Regions from separate parts of the Lysinibacillus sp. EB106-09-02-XG168 genome, predicted to be linked through region 2. Evidence: riboswitches for the same ligand, from Rfam matches in the RefSeq annotation. Region 2 holds a riboswitch; each other region holds the start of a gene.
The links. Region 2 has a riboswitch for thiamine pyrophosphate ahead of thiW (energy coupling factor transporter S component ThiW). Riboswitches for the same ligand answer to the same signal wherever they lie in the genome.
Positions count from the first base shown of each region.

Region 1 (2,203 bases), 3.3 Mb from region 2:
TTTTTTAACAATTGGAATAACGATCGGTGCTAATTTTACGGCGGTTTTGACAACTTTAGATACTTTCAAAAAATAACAGCTCCTTTTAGTACGTTCTGTTCAAGGTTGAAATGAAACTTATCGGATAACGCGAACCGCTTGAATAATATTCCAAATAAGAATTCCGATTGAAACAAGAATGTAAATCACAAATGAAACTAACCAAATGATAAGAAATGAACTACTACCTGAATCTGGTTCAAAAGTGTTGAATGATAAAGTTGAGAAAATAAAGACTGCAAAAAATATTATTCCAAATACGACTGGGATTAAATGTGATATTAGTGCTCGAAGAGAATGACTTTTTACGTCGTTATCTTTTGAAACAAAGTAAACGACTAATGGCACAATAAAGGGTGCAAAAAAGATACTGAGATAACTAAAGGCAGATAAAATTTTTTGGTTCTCCATAGTTGTACCTCCTTTTTAAATATTTACGCATGAAAAACAGTAAAGTTTCAAAAAAATTAATGTGGAAGAGGTTGTAATCGTTACAGTGTTTGCGTACAATGAGGTTGTTCAACTAAATTAAGATGTAACGACCACAAGGGGAGCTGATGATGTCAGCTGAGACTGGGCACGTAATGCCTTAACTCTTTGAACCTGTAAGTTAACACTTGCGTAGGGATGTGGATAGAAACCGACACTTTTACGATGTGAGGCTCTGTCCTGGCATCGTTTTTTTATCTTTATTGATGCTAGATAGGGACATATTTGCCAACTGATTTCTATTCCTGCTCTTGTATCCTACATCGGAACAAAGGAGAGAATAATTATGGACAATAAAAAACTTTTAATGCTTGTGGAGATTGCGATTTTCGCAGCGATTGGCCTTGTGCTCGATCAGGTTTCCTTTAAAGTATGGGCACAAGGAGGCTCTGTTAGTCTCGTAATGGTGCCAATAATGTTAATAGCATTCCGCTGGGGTCTTATTCCAGGCATGGTAACGGGTTTACTTATTGGTGTTATGCAAACAATGTTTGGCGCCTATATTATACATTGGCTTCAAGGAACACTTGATTATGGTGTTGCCTTTACGGTAGTAGGCTTAGCGGCCGTTGTACGTGGGCCAGTGCTTGAGGCTGCAAAAGATTTAAACAAAAAGAAAATGGCGCTTTATATTATTTTAGGAACGGTATTAGCGGGCTTTTTACGTTATGCAGCACATACCATTGGGGGCGCTGTATTTTTCGCAGAGTATGCAGGTGATCAAAATTCATGGGTTTATTCAATCATCTATAATGGAACATATATGCTACCAGCAACGATTTTAACAGCGATAGTCGGTGTTCTGTTATTTACGGCAGCACCTCAATTAATGCAACGAAAATCATAATTATTATGCCCTTCACATGAGTGAAGGGTTTTTATTATTATTTAGTTCCTCACCATAACATGGGGGTGATTTCCGTTCCGACTGGACCCTTTGTTGCTGCCGCTTCGCTTTCGCACAGATAAAACATTTGCTAACGAAACGGCAGCGGCACCGATGTTGGTCACGAAGGCGTTATCACAGGATGTGATGATTTTAGCCTTCGTTCCCCTATTGCTAATCCCCGAGGAGTCGCCCAGTCTCCACTCCAATTAACATATGCACATTGTTTACGTTTTAATAAATGTCATCCTCAACTTATGGAGATAAGCCTGTTTTCGGCACTTTATAATTTATGATGGCATATAATATTTAAAGCGTTTAGCGTTTTAAGCATAGAAAGTTATGTTATATTAAATAGTAGATATTAGATGAAAGGGACGTTAAAAATGATTGTAAAAACGCAAGAAGAGATTGAAGCCTTTAAAAAAATCGGCCGTATTTGTGCTGAAATTCGTGAAGCAATGAAGGCTGCTACAAAACCAGGTGTAACAACACTAGAACTAGATGAAATTGCAGGCCGTATGTTTGCTGAGGCCGGAGCAGTTTCTGGACCTAAAGGGGAGTATGATTTCCCAGGATACACATGTATTAGTGTTAATGAGGAAGTCGCACACGGTATTCCAGGTGGACGTGTGATTAAAGAGGGAGATATCGTCAATATAGATGTATCTGGTTCATTAAACGGCTATTTTGCTGATACAGGCATTTCATTTGTAGTTGGTGAAGGCTATGAGGATAAAGAAAAGTTGTGTCGCGTAGCCAAAAGTGCTTTTGATCGTGCGATGACAA
Region 1 covers NZ_JBYTDN010000003.1:4,186,011-4,188,213, reverse strand. Annotated here, with positions in the region: gene AC3WSO_RS21280 (hypothetical protein) at 1-69, opposite strand, end outside; gene AC3WSO_RS21275 (magnetosome magnetite crystal formation protein family) at 118-450, opposite strand; TPP riboswitch at 577-684, shown strand; gene thiT (energy-coupled thiamine transporter ThiT) at 815-1,375, shown strand; gene map (type I methionyl aminopeptidase) at 1,801-2,203, shown strand, end outside.
Region 1: it holds a riboswitch for thiamine pyrophosphate, as region 2 does, so the genes downstream of both, thiT (energy-coupled thiamine transporter ThiT) here and thiW (energy coupling factor transporter S component ThiW) in region 2, are expected to answer to the same signal.

Region 2 (2,203 bases):
TTTGGCAAACACTTATTTCAAAAATGCTACCGAGCTATAACGATGTTGCCTATGATGTACGGCTAGAATCAGACGGTTCATTTGTCATCACTGACCCAACAAATAAAGCGGCGTTCTTAGATATTGTCGCTGTCAATGAAGTGGGTGAAGAACTTGAAACACAGCTTGAAACAATTTCAGCTTCACAAGTTCGAGCTGTCGTACGAGCAGAACCAGGACTCATTTTCTTCCGCATTGCCGATGAAGAAAAGGCCATTTACCAGGCTGGTTTAAGTGTACCTTATAGTGCTGAATATGAATTACGTCCAGTGAATGATAAGCTAGTCGAAGAACTAACAAAGCAAACAGGCGGCTCCGTGTTAAAAGAACCTGGCGAAGTATTCCGTGAATTTACTAAAAAAGGTGCGGAACGCCAAAATATTGCAACAAGGCTTTTATTAGCGGGAATGCTACTATTCTTCATTGATATTACCATTAGACGCTTTGGCTGGAGCTTCTTAACTAGGCCGAAGAAAAAAGAGCAGCTTGTCGAGGATAAACCAATACAGGCAGAGGACACAAATGTTGCCCAGCTATTAAAGGGCATGAAAAAACGATCTTAGTAATTTAAAACGATGGTTCATTGCTTTATAGTAATGAGCCATCGTTTTTTTCATTTCCAAGGCTATCATCAAAAGTTGATGACACTGAAAACTATTAGTGCGGTCATATATACTGTATTTTCTGAAATATTCCGATAAAGTCTGAAATTGTTCCGATAAATTTTAAAATTGTTTCGATAAAACATAAATTTATTTCGATAAATCTCTCATCCCTTCAAAAAGGATTTATAATTTATAGAAGAGTATTTAGGTTAGTTACAAATACTGTTTTACGTAAATTGCTGGTAACGACAATGCCTAAGATAGCCCCAATAGTACTTGAAGTTAAAAAAGCTGGCATGAAAAATAAAGCAGCAACAGAAGTCCCCATTAATAAATGTGCGTAGGGCACTGCAATAAGTGAGGCAATGATACCTGTACCGAACATTTCACCGACACATGCTAGCCATTGTTTGCCACTGTATTTATAGGCAAGAGCTGCACATAAAGCACCAATAACACTGCCAGGTATAGCTAGTAATGAGCCTGTGCCTGTTAAAATACGAATAATACCTGTGACAAAGGCGACCAAAATGGTAGGTACTGGTCCAAGAATAATCGCGCCAATAACATTAATGGCATGCTGCACAGGATAGGCGCGCGCAATGCCCGTTGGTATTGAAACAAAGGTAGAACCTACTACGGCAATTGCTACTAACAAGGCCATAATTGTTAATTTTCGAATTGACATAATTTCCACTCCTTTTTAGTATTTAGTGAATCGCTGATAAACCCGACAAAAAAGCCGCTTCCTAAAAGCAATAGGAAGCGGCCCTGCATTTACATATTTAAAAGCAAGTGTCGCCACTTCCCTCCGCTAGTGTGAACTAGATCAGGTTCAAAGGGTCCGTATATGACCATATACGTCTCAGCCTTTTAAAGACTCCCCTAGTGGTAAGAATTTACTGTTAGTTTTTATCCTAATAATGTAGCACACTACTAAAAATAGTCAATAACTTTTAAGACTAATTTGAATCAGGATGCATAAGGTGTGGCGCTTTTTTCATTGTCCAAATAAGGGCAATGAAGAAGCAAGCCATTAAAATAATAGACCCGAAAATATAAGGACTGTTCATATTCCAATCGAATAACATACCTGCTAAAGCTGGACCAATCATATTACCAAGACTCATATACGCATTATTCAGACCAGCTGCATAGCCTTGTTCATTTTCTGCAAGCTTCGAAATCAGTGTGTTGACAGCTGGGCGAATCAATGTCGTAGCTGTAGAGAAGATTGTCGCTACAATTAAAATAAGTGCAAAGCCAGATGCGAATAATATTAAGAAAATCGAAACGGCTGCAATAAATAAATTGACTAACACTACTTTCATTTCGCCGAAGCGATTAAACAGCGGTGTAATAACAAACATTTGTACAACAACACCAAAAGCGCCGCCCATTACTAATATAATGGCGATATCAGTAGGTGTGTAATTAAACTTTTCTGTCACAAATAATGATAATGTTGTTTGGAAGTTAGCAATTCCGAAAGAGAATACAAGCATGATAATTAGCATGACAAAATAAGGCATTCGGACTGAACGGGCCATCTGCTTTAC
Region 2 covers NZ_JBYTDN010000003.1:887,464-889,666, forward strand. Annotated here, with positions in the region: gene AC3WSO_RS05125 (VWA domain-containing protein) at 1-602, shown strand, start outside; gene thiW (energy coupling factor transporter S component ThiW) at 835-1,332, opposite strand; TPP riboswitch at 1,434-1,541, opposite strand; gene AC3WSO_RS05135 (MFS transporter) at 1,607-2,203, opposite strand, start outside.

Region 3 (2,203 bases), 690 kb from region 2:
TATTGGCGTTACTATGAACTATTTTAATATCCCTATTCCACAGTTCGTAAGAATTCCGATAGACCATGTGGCAGATGGTTTTATCGCTGTAGCATTAATAACTTTAGGGGCACAGCTATCACAGCTTGAAATAAAATCCATGTTCAATAAGATGGTATACATTAGCTGTTTTACACGATTAATCATAGGGCCCGCCGTAGCATTGCTTATCATATTTGCGCTTGGTCTAGACGGTGTCGTGGCACAATCACTTTTTATAGCTAGTTCATTCCCGACATCGCGAAATAGTTCCAGTCTGGCATTAGAATATGATGTAGAATCGGCAACTGCTGCACAAACAGTTTTATTTTCAACGATTGTGAGCTGTATTACAGTGACGATTGTGATTTATGTAGCGGAGTTGTTGTTTACCTAATGGCTAGGTGCTAATTTGATTGCCGTGGTTAATACAAACTGGAATTGTTCCGATAAAACTTCAAAGTATATGAATTCATCAGATAACGAGAAGTTGTGCGCCAAAGTCTAATCTGACGCTGATTCTTGATGAATGTGCTAAAAATAATTAAATGAAGCTTCCATCTATTAGCAATATCTGCTACACTAGCATCAAACTTAATAGTATTAACTAGGGGAGTCTGATGAGTCAGGCTGAGAGGGAAACGCATAGAGGTTTCTTGACCCTTTGGACCTGATCTGGCTCATACCAGCGTGGGAAAGTTAACCATTATTGCACACTGTTATTTGCAATAACTATACCTTTACATTCTTAGCCGGATCCAAAATTTTTTTGGATTCGGCTTTCGTTTTTGTTGGGGTGAGCTAGATTCGGTCCTTGTATAAATATAAAAGGGAGCGAAGTAGTTTATGACAACAGTTAGCGAAAAGAATATTACGATTATGTCAAATTTTGAAGGAAGTAAAAAAGTTTACGTAGAAGGTTCTCGACCAGATATTTTAGTGCCAATGCGTGAGATTGCTTTAAGTCCGACGACAGGAAGCTTTGGTGAAGAGGAAAATGCACCAGTGCGTGTTTATGATACGAGTGGCCCGTACACTGATCCTGCACATAAGGTGGACATTACGAAAGGATTGCCAGCTTTACGTAGTATATGGATCAGAGAACGAGACGACGTTGAAGAATACGAGGGTCGTACGATTAAGCCGGAAGATAATGGATTCCGCAATGCCGAAGATCCACGAATGAAAGAAAATGTTTTTCCGGATTTATCTAGAAAGCCTTTGCGTGCGAAGAAAGGTAAAAATGTAACGCAGCTTCACTATGCACGAAAGGGAATTATTACTCCAGAAATGGAATTTGTAGCGATTCGCGAAAATATGGATCCTGAGTTCGTGCGCTCAGAGATCGCGGCGGGGCGTGCAATTTTGCCATCTAATATTAATCACCCTGAGGCAGAGCCGATGATTATTGGACGCAACTTCCACGTGAAAATTAACGCCAATATTGGAAATTCAGCGGTGTCATCCTCTATTGCAGAAGAAGTAGAAAAAATGACCTGGGCTACACGCTGGGGTGCTGATAACATCATGGATTTATCCACGGGTAAACATATTCATACGACGCGTGAATGGATTATCCGTAATGCCGCAGTGCCAGTAGGGACGGTGCCGATTTATCAAGCGCTCGAAAAAGTAAATGGTGTGGCAGAGGATTTAACGTGGGAAGTGTATCGTGATACGTTAATCGAACAAGCAGAGCAAGGTGTAGATTACTTCACGATTCATGCAGGCGTATTGCTACGCTATGTGCCATTAACGGCTAATCGTGTAACTGGCATAGTGTCTAGAGGAGGCTCGATTATGGCACAGTGGTGTTTATATCACCATCAAGAGAGCTTCTTATATACTCATTTTGAAGAAATCTGTGAAATTATGAAAACCTATGATGTTGCTTTCTCTTTAGGTGATGGTTTACGTCCAGGTTCTATTGCAGATGCAAATGATGAGGCTCAGTTTGCGGAGTTGGAAACGCTAGGGGAATTAACGCAAATTGCCTGGGAGCACGATGTACAGGTGATGGTAGAAGGACCAGGGCATGTACCAATGCATCTTATTAAAGAAAATATGGACAAGCAGTTAGAGGTGTGTAAGGAAGCTCCTTTCTATACGTTAGGGCCGTTAACAACAGATATTGCTCCGGGCTATGACCATATTACATCAGCCATTGGTGCTGCGATGATAGGTT
Region 3 covers NZ_JBYTDN010000003.1:202,453-204,655, forward strand. Annotated here, with positions in the region: gene AC3WSO_RS02115 (AEC family transporter) at 1-415, shown strand, start outside; TPP riboswitch at 618-732, shown strand; gene thiC (phosphomethylpyrimidine synthase ThiC) at 865-2,203, shown strand, end outside.
Region 3: it holds a riboswitch for thiamine pyrophosphate, as region 2 does, so the genes downstream of both, thiC (phosphomethylpyrimidine synthase ThiC) here and thiW (energy coupling factor transporter S component ThiW) in region 2, are expected to answer to the same signal.

Region 4 (2,203 bases), 2.8 Mb from region 2:
CGCATATATAAGATGTTGGTTGGCTTTGCATTTTTTCAAGCAGCGGTTGCCAAGGTTCATGTGCATGACCAATGACAAATTGCTTTATTGCTTCTAAATTATCCACATTATCAAATTGTTCAATATAAGGCTCAAATGCAACAACTCCTTTTGCATCGGCATGATTGATTCGATATTCAATATCTTTAGTTCTCAGCATTTCTGAACTAGGTATAATAGTTAAGCCTGCCTTCAAAGCTGCAATATACACGATATATGCTTCCACTGATCTCGGTACCATGACTAAAATTACGTCGCCTTTTTTTAAACCTTGGGAGGTAAATACATGTGCTGCCTGATTCGCCTTTTCAAGTAAAGTTGTATATGTTAAGTACTGAATTTCCTCGTTTTCGCCATAAACTAATAATGCATTTTTGGTAGGATCCTGCGCATATTTCTCAATTTCCTCTGAAATGTTATACCATTCTGGTGCGATTAAATCTTCTCTTTTCATGGCAATTGCCCCCTTTTGTTACGCTCATTATAAAACTCAATTTTTATCATTTTCAATGGAATTCACTCTAATTCATTAAAGTCGTGACAACTATCATGCTCCGCTATATGGCATCAGTCACGTATAGCTTCTATTCATTTCAATTTGGCGTAATCGTCGCTTTCGCACAGAATTACTGAATGCAAATAAAAAACTCCTATTGAACGCGAATGAATAATATGGTACATTTTGGTCAACTAAAAGCATGATTGCAGGGGGACTCATTTAGAGTTGAGAAGGTAAAACCTGACCCTTTGAACCTGTTAGTTAATACTGACGTAGGGAGCAATTCACATCGACTTACTGATGAAAGGCTCTTTTACGTGTTTTTTGCGCACGAAAAAGGGCCTTTTTTGCACGCTTACGTCCATCCAACGAGGAGGACTTAAATTGATATTCCAAACGATCCGTAAACAAAATCCACTTATTCATTGCATGACGAATTATGTTGTTGCTAATTTCCAAGCAAATGGCTTATTAGCAATAGGCGCTTCCCCAGTCATGGCTGATGACGGTCATGAGGTTGAGGAAATGGTCACAATCGCCTCAGGCTTATTGATCAATATTGGGACCCTTAATGAGCGAATGAAAGAATCCATGTTACTTGCAGGAAAAAAAGCAAATGTTCTTGGTATTCCGGTTGTTTTAGATCCTGTTGCAGCAGGTGCAACGACTTACCGGAAACAAACGGTACAGCATTTATTGGAGGAAATAAAATTTGCGGCAATTCGATGTAATATCGGAGAGCTTGCAGCAATTGCCAATGTAGACTGGCAACAAAAAGGCGTAGATAGTGGTAGTGGTTCAATTTCTTTAGAACTAGAGGCGCAGAAAATAGCTCAACTTTACAATTGTATTGTTATTGTGACAGGTGAAAAGGATTTTATTACTGATGGCAAACATCAGCAATGGGTTACAGGTGGAAATTCGCAAATGACAGAAGTCACTGGAACAGGTTGCTTATTGAGTGCACTATGTTGTGCCTCCTTCACCGCAGGAGCTCAACCTTTTGACCAATTACTAGAAACATTATCGCTATATAAAAAATTAGCAGAAAAAGCCGCTTCTTCTACTCGATTCATTGGCGATTTTCAAATTGCTGTATTAAATGAACTACATCGCCTTTCAAAGGAAGGTGAAGAATAATGCATATTGTAACGACAATTGCCGGTTCAGATAGTGGCGGCGGTGCAGGTATACAAGCTGATTTAAAAACATTCCAGGAATTAAAAGTATTTGGAACGTCTGTCATTACTGCTTTAACAGCCCAGAATACTTTGGGTGTATCGGATGTTTTACCAATTGAAGTGAGCTTTGTTGAAAAACAACTGAAAGCGCTAATCGAGGACTTTTCAATTAGTGCTATTAAAACAGGAATGTTGTTTTCCTCCGAAATCATCCAATCAATTGCACATATTTTAGCCGAAGTAAATATTCCACTTATTGTAGATCCTGTTATGATCGCAAAAGGTGGCGAGAGCTTATTACAGCAAGAAGCAATTGAGGCATTACGAAATTATTTGCTACCTTTAGCAACAATTGTAACGCCAAACATTCCTGAGGCCGAAACCCTTTCTGGAAGAAAAATTAATTCTTTAGCAGATATTAACGAAGTAGCCCAAATCTTATTACAGACAGGTGTTCAATGTGTCGTTATGAAAGGCGGTCATT
Region 4 covers NZ_JBYTDN010000003.1:3,697,953-3,700,155, forward strand. Annotated here, with positions in the region: gene mbcS (acyl-CoA synthetase MbcS) at 1-493, opposite strand, end outside; TPP riboswitch at 736-834, shown strand; gene thiM (hydroxyethylthiazole kinase) at 923-1,678, shown strand; gene thiD (bifunctional hydroxymethylpyrimidine kinase/phosphomethylpyrimidine kinase) at 1,678-2,203, shown strand, end outside.
Region 4: it holds a riboswitch for thiamine pyrophosphate, as region 2 does, so the genes downstream of both, thiM (hydroxyethylthiazole kinase) here and thiW (energy coupling factor transporter S component ThiW) in region 2, are expected to answer to the same signal.